DNA from 3 places in the Cellulomonas sp. Root137 genome. Region 1 is predicted to be linked to each of the others. Evidence: predicted binding sites of a transcription regulator. Region 1 holds the regulator's gene; each other region holds the start of a gene.
What was found. Region 1 encodes HrcA, which represses chaperone genes, less so after heat shock. Its sites were predicted from a motif close to TTNGCACTCGNNNNNNNCGAGTGCNAA; they were not measured.

Region 1 (3,201 bases):
ACCGCTCCGCCTGCCACGGCACCACGGCGTCGACCCCCACCTCGGTGGCTGCCTCGATCGCCATCTCGTCGCGGTCCCCCTTGGCGAGGGCCTGCACGAGCACCAGCGCGACCGCGGGCGCGGGCTCGACGACGCGCTGCTGCACGTGCACGAGCACGCCCTCGGCGGTCACCTCGCCGACCACGCCGACGAGCCGGACACCGGAACCGTCGACCACGTCGACCCGCTCCCCCGGGCTGCGGCGCTGGACGACCCCGGCGTGGCGACCCTCGGTGCCGTCGAGCAGGTACGTGGCGCCGTCGGCCACGGCGTCCAGCGATCCGGGCTCGGCCAGGAACACGGGCGCGCTCATGACGCGGCCGTCACCGTCACGCTCACCGACCGGAGAGCTTGTCGCGCAGCTTGGCGAACACGCCGGAGCTCGACGCCGCGAGCCGTGCCTCCGGACGCTCCTCGCCGCGCAGGGTCGCGAGCCGGCGCAGCAGCTCCGCCTGCTCGTCGTCCATGGCGGTCGGGACGTGCACCTCGACGTGGACATGCAGGTCACCGCGGCCGGGGGCGTGCAGGTGACCGACGCCGAGCCCCTTGATCGAGACGATCTGGGACGGCTGCGTGCCGGGACGCAGATCGACCTCCTGCGGCCCGTCCAGCGTGTCCAGCGTGAGCACGGTGCCCAGGGCGGCCGCGGTCATCGGCACCTCGAGCGTCGCGTGCAGGTCGTCGCCGCGCCGCACGAACGTGTCGTGCTTGCGCTCGCGCACCTCGAGGTAGACGTCGCCGGCAGGGCCGCCGGCCGGGCCGACCTCGCCCTGGCCGGTGAGCTTGATCCGCGTCCCGGTGTCCACACCCGCGGGCACGTCCACGGCCAGCGTGCGGCGCGAGCGGACCCGGCCCTCACCCGAGCACTCGGTGCACGGTTCGGGGATGACGGTGCCGAAGCCGTGGCACGCGGCGCAGGGCTGCGTGGTCATGACCTGGCCGAGGAACGAGCGCGCGACGCGCTGCACCGACCCGCGGCCGCCGCAGACCTCGCAGGTGCGCGGCGACGTCCCCGGACGGCAGCACGACCCGTTGCAGGTCGGGCAGATCACCGCGGTGTCCACCGGGACCTCGCGGTGCACGCCGAACGTGACCTCGGCGAGGTCGAGGTCCAGCCGCACGAGGGCGTCCTGGCCGCGCCGGGCGCGCGGGATCGGACCGCGCTGGGCGGCCGCTCCCGTGGCGGCACCGAAGAACGTCTCGAAGATGTCCTGGAAGCCGAAGCCGCCCCCCATGCCGCCACCGGGCGACGACGGGTCCCCGCCCAGGTCGTAGGCGCGGCGCTTCTCGGGGTTGCCCAGCACGTCGTACGCGCGTGAGACGTCCTTGAACGTGTCCTCGGAGCCGGCGTCCGTCCCCGCGACGTCGGGGTGGTGCTCGCGGGCGAGCTTGCGGTACGCCTTCTTGATCTGCTCCGGCGTCGCGTCACGCGGCACGCCGAGGATCTCGTAGTAGTCGGTCACAGGAGGGTCTGCTCGCTTCCAGCGGTCGTGGAACAGGTCTCAGGTCGAACGTGTGCGTGCGTCATTGCGCGAGGATGCGCGTCAGGTACCGGGCCACCGCACGGACCGCGGACATGGTGCCGGGGTAGTCCATCCGGAGTGGTCCGATCGAGCCGATGCGCGCCACCGACCCACCGCCCTCGTCGCCGTAGCCGGTGGTCACGAAGCTCGTCTCGAACAGCCCGTCGTGCTGGGTCTCGCGGCCGATGCGCACCGCGACCGTCGCGGAGTCCTCGGCCATCTCGGACAGCAGCCGCAGGAGCACCACCTGCTCCTCGAGCGCCTCGAGCACGGGGCCGATCGCGCGCACGTCCGTGCTGCCGACGCGCGCGAGGTTGGCGGTGCCGGCCAGCACCACCCGCTCCTCCGACTCCTGCGCCAGCGTCTCCTCGAGGACGGCTACGACGGCGTTGACGAGTGCCTGGTCCGCGGGCGCGAACGCGTCGGTCAGCTCGCCCAGCGCGACCGGCAGCTCGGACAGCCGCCGACCCGCCGCGCTCACGTTCAGGCGGGACCGCAGCCGCGCGACCACGGACTCGTCGAGGTCGGTGACCAGCTCGAGCGTGCGCTGCTCGACGCGACCCGTGTCGGTGATGAGGACCACCAGCAGGTGCCGGGCGCCGACGGGCACGAGCTCCACGTGCCGCAGCGCCGAGCGCCGCAGCGACGGGTACTGGACGACGGCGACCTGGTGCGTCAGCTGCGCGATGAGCCGCACGGCCCGGTCGACGACGTCGTCGAGGTCCTGCGCGTTCTCCAGGAACGTGCCGATGGCGCGGCGCTCCGGGCTGGACAGCGGCTTCACGGTCGAGAGCTGGTCGACGAACAGCCGGTAGCCCTTGTCCGTCGGCACCCGGCCGGCCGAGGTGTGCGGCTGGGCGATGTACCCGCCCTCCTCGAGGGCTGCCATGTCGTTGCGGATGGTCGCGGGCGAGACGCCGAGCGAGTGCCGCTCGACGAGCGCGCGGGAGCCCACCGGCTCCTTGGTGGCGACGTAGTCCTCGACGATCGCGCGCAGCACGTCCAGCCGCCGGTCCTCGCTCATGTCGCCTCCTCCGTCGTCGCTCGAGCAGTCCGTGGGTAGCACTCCCCGCACAGGAGTGCCAATGCTACGCCGGGGGCGCGACACTCACGGGGTGGCGTCCGGGGACGGCGCGACCGCGGCCCCTAGGCTGCCCGGGTGAACGACGACCGCTACGGCTCGGACGTGCTCGGGGGCTCCGGCTCGACGCACCACCGGCCCACCCGCACCAGCCGCCCCCAGCCCGCCGAGACCGGCCTCGTCGTCGAGGAGGTCACCACCGGGTGGGTCGGCGCCGTCGTCCGGGTGGAAAAGTCGGGCGGCCAGCACGTCGTCGTCCTCGAGGACCGGCGCGGTCGCACCCGCACCTTCCCGCTGGGTCGGGGCTTCTGGCTGGACGGCGAGCCCGTGGCGCTCACCGCTCCCGTGCGCGCCCCGGCACCCGCGAAGCCCACCCGCACGGCCTCGGGGTCCGTCGCCGTGCACGACGCCCGCGCTCGCGTGGCCCGCGGCAGCCGGATCTGGGTGGAGGGCAAGCACGACGCCGAGCTGGTGGAGAAGGTCTGGGGCGACGACCTGCGGCTCGAGGGCGTGGTCGTCGAGCTGCTCGACGGCGTCGACAACCTCGCCGACGCCCTG
Region 2 (3,201 bases), on a different contig from region 1:
GGCACGCCACGATCGACGGCGTCCGGCCAGGTCGGCGGTCCGCGGGCCGGTCGGAGGCGGTCATGCGGTCCGCAGCGAGGAGACGCCGGCTTCCCAGGCGGTGAGCAGGTGCTCGCCGACCACCTCGTCGAGGTACAGACACGTCGCGGCACCGAACAGGACGTCGTGCAGCAGCTCCGGCTCCTGCTGGACCAGGGCACCCGCCAGGTCGCGCCCGGCGATCTGCTCGTGCACGGCGTCCGCCTCGACGTGCTCGTCGAAGTACTCCGTCGTGCCCTGGTCGAAGCCGTGGCGGCGGAACCCGTCGCCGTAGAGCCTGTTCGGCAGCGAGGACGTCATCTCGAAGGCGGCGAGGTGTCCGGCGGTCGCACCCCGCCACCGCCTGTGCAGCCCGAACAGGGACATCACGTTCACGCCGGCCAGGGTGACCGCGGGGACCTGCTCGATGTAGGCGCCGTACTCCGCGTCCAGCGCCGCGCCCCGCATGGTCCGCGCGAACAGCTCGCAGTGCATCCGCTCGGGGTCGCCACCGCCGTACTCGTCGGCCTGGATCTCCACCAGCGCGGACTTCGGGCGTCCGACGAGGCGCGGGATCGCCCACGTGTGGGGGTCCGCCTCCTTGAGCTGGTAGACCGACCGTTGCACCAGGAGCTCGCGGAGCTGCTCCAGGCTCGCCCGCTTCGCCACGTACCGAGCGACGCTGGGCCCTGGGCTCGGCGCCGTCAGAGCGAACAACGCCTCGGCGACCGCTCCCCGTTCAGGTGCGATCTCCTCAGGGACGTCCACACGCTCGGACAGGTGCTGCTCGAGCGCGGACTCGATGAGTCGCCGGGCACCCAGCACCTCGGGCGCCCACTCCCAGTCGTCGTCGACGCCCTCGAAGCCCCGGTAGAAGAGCTCGTACATGACGTAGAGCGTCAGCTGGACGTCCTCGTCCGACAGCAGGTCGACGGAGTGCGCGAGCACCCGCCGGGTCAGGGGCGCCAGCTCTCCGGCGCCCGCAGCCCCGTCGAGAGGAGTGCTCAGAACCTCCGTCACGGCACGACTCAGAGGCCCTCGCGGGCTGGGTAGTTTCACGGCCGGTCCTTCTCGACGCGGGAGTCCCTCCAGCCCGAGCCTGGAGCGGGGGACGCCTGCGAACAGCCTCACACGTGTCGCGGCAGCCGCAACCGGGGACAGGGGTGGTGGCGGGGGCGCGGGCCTCGGCTCGCCCGCACAAGGCGTGCCCTCGTCGCCCGGTGGTGCTCTCGCACCCGAGCGCCCCCGCCACGACCGTCAGGCGACGGCGTCGCTCCCCGACGTGATCGCGGCCGTGTCACCGGCGTGCTGCACCTCGATGCGCCGCGGCTTGGCGTCCTCGGCGACCGGGATGGTCAGGGTGAGCACCCCGTCGGAGTAGGTCGCCGAGATGGCGTCCAGCGCGAGGCCGCGACTCACGGTGAGCTGTCGCGCGTAGGTGCCGACCGGGCGCTCCTTGGCCAGCCACTGCACGTCCTGCTCGGCGCGAGCAGTGCGCTGCGCGCGGATGGTCAGCGTGCGGTCCTCGACGTTCACGTCGATCGTTCCCGGGTCGGCGCCCGGCAGGTCCACGTGGAGCACGTAGTGGTCGCCCGAGCGGTACAGATCCATCGGCATGGTCGCCGACGCCCGTTCGGCCGTCAGCACCTGGGCGAACAGGCGGTCGAACTCCTGGAACGGGTCGAATCGCGTAGCCATGACCCCACCTCCTCTGCGTCGAGGGCGCCGGACCGTCCGGGCCCCGGGTGTCGTCCGACTCCGTGGCCGGACTGGCTACAACAGAAGAAATAGCACTCTCGCCCTGGGAGTGCCAGTGGTGGGGACGGGTCGTTCGCGCGCGGCGAACGCCCGCCGTCAGGCCTCGCTCACGTCGTGCATGCCGGCCGCGACACGGTCGCGTGCGACCGCCGCCAGTTGCTCCAACAACTCGATCTGGGCGAGCCCGCGCCGGTCGAGCTCCTCGAACCGTGCGCGCTCCAGACCGAGCGCGCCGCTCCAGGACGCGAGCGAGTCCCAGAGGCCTCGCTTGGCATTGACGCCGCCGCGCAGGAGCTCGAGCTCGAGCAGCGCGGACAGGGGCGACGCCGAGGTGAGGCGCCCGTTGGGCTTGAGGCGGCCGACCCGCTCCCCGGCCGCGGCTCCCACGGACTTCCACCGGCTCAGCCGGAGCCCGAGACTCTCCGAGAGCTCGAGCAGGAGCACGCGCTCCCCCTCCAGCTCCTCCGCGAAGCTCCCGATGGGGCCGCCCAGCGGTGTGCTGTCGTATGCCCGCGCCATCCGCCGCGACCTGGCGATCGCCCCGGTCGCGCCGGCGACGTGGTCGGACAGGTAGATCCTCAAGAGCCGGGGGTCGACGTCGACCCGGTGCGGAGCCATCGGTCCTCCTCGGAGTGCGCGCGCTCGGACGGCGATGGGGCCCGACCGTACCCGCGCCAGCACGGGACGCAACCGGCGGGGTCCCGCTCCGCCGAACCAGCAGGAGCTGGACGACTCGGGTGGCGAGCGGGGAACGACGGGCTTAGCGTCCGACGAGCCGGATCGACATCGTCACCGGCACACCGTCACCCGGGACAAGAAGCGTCGCCGGGGCAGGGCACGGGCCCGGGCGCAGGAGCGCAGGCCCGCGCACACGCTTGATCGCGGTTCGGCCGCGATCGGCCTGGACCCATGCGGACGGATGCGCGGCAGAAACCCCGCGCCCCTCAACCCCTCTCGGATCGGTTGCGCCCGGCCACGGCGGCTGGGCTGTCCGCCGTCCGACGACTCGAGATGAGACCGCACCATGACCGACGACTACACCAGCAGCTATCCCCTCCCGGAGAACGGGAGCACCGCGGACACCGCGAAGGAGCAGGCCAGCACCCTCAAGGCGAAGGCAACCGACGCCGGCGGGCACCTGCTCGACGACGCGAAGGGCGAGGCCGCGGCGGTCACCCACGAGGCCCGGCGCCAGCTGGGAGACCTCTGGTCGCAGGCCCGCACCGAGGTGACCGGGCAGGCCGCCACCCAGCAGTCCCGGCTCGCCGGCGGACTGACCTCCGTGGGCGGTCAGCTGTCGCAGATGGCGTCCGCCCCGACCGAGCAGAACCTCGCCACCGACCTCGTGCGCGAGGTGGGCGACAAGGTGGACGCCCTCGGCCGCTGGCTCGAGGGCCACGGGCCGGACGAGGTGCTCGACGAGGT
Region 3 (3,201 bases), 520 kb from region 1:
CACTTGCCGGAGCGGATCTCGACGGTGTTGAGCAGCAGCTCCTGCGTGATCAGCGGGTGCTCGGAGCCGTCGGTGGGCCGGACGGTCGCCAGGATGGCCTCCGCGGCCTGGCGCAGGTCGCCGGAGTCGGCGTCGACGAGGGCGACCTCCCACTCGATCCCCACGCTCGACCGCTCGGAGTGCGCGAACGGCACCCGCACCGGCGCGGCCATCAGACGGGCTCCACCACGAGCACCTGCTGGCTGCCAGCGACACGCGTGAGGATGATCGTCCCGGTCGCGCTGCCGCGCAGGTCCAGCTGCCGACGGAGCTGCTCCGGCACCACGGCGGTCCCGCGCTTCTTGATGGTCAGCTTCCCCACGTCACGTCCTCGCAGGTAGGTCCGGAGCCGCTTGAGACCGAACGGCATCGTGTCGAGCACGCGGTACGCGGTGGCGGTGGGCACAGGAGTCAGCGCGTCCGAGGTCACGTAGGCGATCGTGGGGTCCACGAGGCGGCCCTGCACCTGCTGGGCGATCTCGCCCACCAGGCCGGCCCGGATGACGGCGCCGTCGGGCTCGTAGAGGTAGCCGCCGACCGCCCCGGCGGGCGGGCGCTCATCGGTGGTGGCGCGCACGACGTGGGCCTCGCCGTCGCGGAGCACCAGGGCGGACCGGCCGGGTCCCTCGGGCGCGAGCGGGCCGAACCAGAGGCCGACCTCGACCACGTCGCCGTCGACCGAGACCCACTGGGCCTGCGCGTCGTCGGGCAGGGCGGTGTGCGGGATGCCGGGACCGAGCTTGAGGCCGAGGGCGGGGACCCGCTCGCGCACCGCGAGGACCGCGTCGAGGGACGGCTCGTAGGCGGACGGGTCGAACACGCGACTGCCGGACGAGGTCCGGCGGGCCGGGTCGGCGTACACACCGTCGACACCTTCCGCCTCGAGGTCGAGAGCGAGCCCGTCGCCGTGCCGTACCTCGGCGTCGGGGAAGTGCCGCAGGTTCACGGTGGCGATCGCCGCGGTCGCCTCGTCCAGGTCGATGGCCAGCACCCGCAGGCCGATGCCGGCGAAGGCCATGGCGTCCGCACCGATCCCGGTGGTCAGGTCGGCCACGCGGGTGCTGCCGGCGTCGCGGAACCTGCGCGCGTGGTGGGCGGCGACCGTGAGCCGCGTCGCCTGCTCGAGGCCCGCGGCGGTGAAGAGCATGCCGTCGGCGAACGTGCCGAACTTCGCGGCGGCCTTCGCACGCAGGCGCGACTGCGTGAGCGCCGCGGCGACGAGCGCCGGATCGATGCCCTCGTCGCGCATGCGCTCCGAGAGTGCGAGCGTGCGGGTCTCGTCGTAGGGCGGCAGCGCGGACAGCAGTGCCCATCCGGCGGGGCTGAGCAGCTGGGCGATGCCCTCGCGATCCATGCGGCGATCCTCGCACGCAGAGACTCGCCAGGACCGCTCGTTGGCACTCGCCTTGACCGAGTGCTAACCGGTTCCTAGAGTGAGTGGCTGGCACTCTCCCGGTGAGTGTGCCAGCAGCGCTCCAGGCCACGGCACCCGCGACGACGTGTCCGAGAGCGCGCACGTACCTCAGAGAACTACTCACATGCGAAGGGGAGGTCCGCTGTGTCGGTCTCCATCAAGCCCCTCGAGGACCGGATCGTCGTCAAGACGCTCGAGGCAGAGGCGACGACCTCTTTCGGTCTCGTCATCCCGGACAGTGCCAAGGAGAAGCCCCAGGAGGGCGAGGTCCAGGCGGTCGGACCCGGCCGTGTCGACGACAACGGCAACCGGATCCCGCTCGACGTCGCCGTCGGCGACAAGGTGATCTACTCCAAGTACGGCGGCACCGAGGTCAAGTACGACGGCGAGGAGTACCTCATCCTCTCCGCGCGCGACATCCTCGCGATCGTCGTCAAGTGAGCTGAGGGGCGCCACGCGCCCCGCTCACCCGCGAAGGCCCCCCACGGCACTGCCGTGGGGGGCCTTCGCGCGTTCGGCGCCGGACACACCAGAGCCCCTCTCCTCGATCGTGCCGCCGAGGAGAGGGGCTCTGGTCGTCCAGGTCGGGTCAGCCCACGCGGCTGGCGCGGCCGCGCTGGGCGAGCACGGCGGAGCGCTCGTCCTCGGAGAGCCCGCCCCACACGCCGTAGGGCTCGCGCACCGCGAGCGACTGCTCGAGGCACTCCTTGATCACGGGGCACGTGGCGCAGATCGCCTTGGCCGCCTCGGCGCGGCGCCGGCGGGCAGAACCGCGCTCGCCCTCGGGGTGGAAGAAGAGGTCCTGGTCCTCGTCGCGGCACGCTCCGTCGAACTGCCACTCCCACAGGTCCATCACCGGTCCGGGAAGGCGCGAGATCTCGGCCATGAGTTCCTCCTCAGTCGATCCGACCCAGTCCGCCGTGCGGGGCGGCTGTGCCGGGAAGTCGTCAACACGGGAACCGGATGGTGTCCCACCGGGGTGACGCGTTGGAGAGGACGTTACAACCGCGCCAGAAGTTGTTCAAGACCCGTTCGCACATTGATTTGGTGGCGCGATTGTGCATGAAGTCCCTGGTCGGCGTGTCGTGGTCCGACGCGCCCGATGAGGCCGAATCGCGTCGGCCTGGCAGAATCGCGCCATGGTGACGCGCGAGGACGACGAACTGGCGGGGCCGGCCGTGCCTCCTGCGCCTGCGCTCGCCGTCGCCGCGGTGGCCCGACGCCTCGGTGTCGCACCTGCGACGTTGCGCACCTGGGACCGCCGGTACGGGCTCGGGCCGTCCGAGCACTCCGCGGGGGCGCACCGGCGCTACTCCGCGGTCGACGTCGAGCGGCTGCTGGTCATGCGGCGGCTCACGCTGGACGGCGTGGCGCCGGCGGAGTCGGCGCGGATCGCCCTGGCGACCGACGTGACCGCCGGAAGCCCCGCCCACTCCCACGACGACGTGCCGACCACGCCGACCGCGGTCGTCGACGCCGCGCTCGCCGGTGACGTGGTCGGGTGCGCGCGGCTGCTGGCGATCGACCAGGGCGCCGACGTCGCGCTCTGGTGGACGGGCCTGGTGGAGCCGGTCATCGCGGCCCTCGCCCGCCGCACGGTCGTGGACCCGCCCGGGGTCGACGCGGTCGCCGCGGTGCACGCGGGCGTCCTCGGCGCCCTGCGCGAGCACCCGGTGCCGCTGACGGGAACCCGACGGCCCGTCGTCCTCGTGCTCGTCGCCCCCCGGGAGGCACGGCCGCTCGTCGCC

Region 2: the regulator HrcA is predicted to act here: its motif matches at 1,806-1,832, upstream of ASD18_RS16660 (Hsp20/alpha crystallin family protein).
Region 3: the regulator HrcA is predicted to act here: its motif matches at 1,434-1,460, upstream of groES (co-chaperone GroES).

Annotation. Positions count from the first base shown of each region.
Region 1 is NZ_LMFG01000001.1:2,176,562-2,179,762, reverse strand. It holds gene ASD18_RS10280 (16S rRNA (uracil(1498)-N(3))-methyltransferase) at 1-352, opposite strand, end outside; gene dnaJ (molecular chaperone DnaJ) at 375-1,502, opposite strand; gene hrcA (heat-inducible transcriptional repressor HrcA) at 1,564-2,586, opposite strand; gene ASD18_RS10265 (DUF3097 domain-containing protein) at 2,722-3,201, shown strand, end outside.
Region 2 is NZ_LMFG01000003.1:346,132-349,332, reverse strand. It holds gene ASD18_RS16670 (CDGSH iron-sulfur domain-containing protein) at 1-64, opposite strand, end outside; gene ASD18_RS16665 (iron-containing redox enzyme family protein) at 61-1,038, opposite strand; gene ASD18_RS16660 (Hsp20/alpha crystallin family protein) at 1,276-1,716, opposite strand; gene ASD18_RS16655 (hypothetical protein) at 1,873-2,394, opposite strand; gene ASD18_RS16650 (hypothetical protein) at 2,801-3,201, shown strand, end outside.
Region 3 is NZ_LMFG01000001.1:1,659,930-1,663,130, forward strand. It holds gene ASD18_RS08005 (glutamate--cysteine ligase) at 1-212, opposite strand, end outside; gene ASD18_RS08010 (class I SAM-dependent methyltransferase) at 212-1,393, opposite strand; gene groES (co-chaperone GroES) at 1,598-1,894, shown strand; gene ASD18_RS08020 (WhiB family transcriptional regulator) at 2,043-2,339, opposite strand; gene ASD18_RS08025 (MerR family transcriptional regulator) at 2,593-3,201, shown strand, end outside.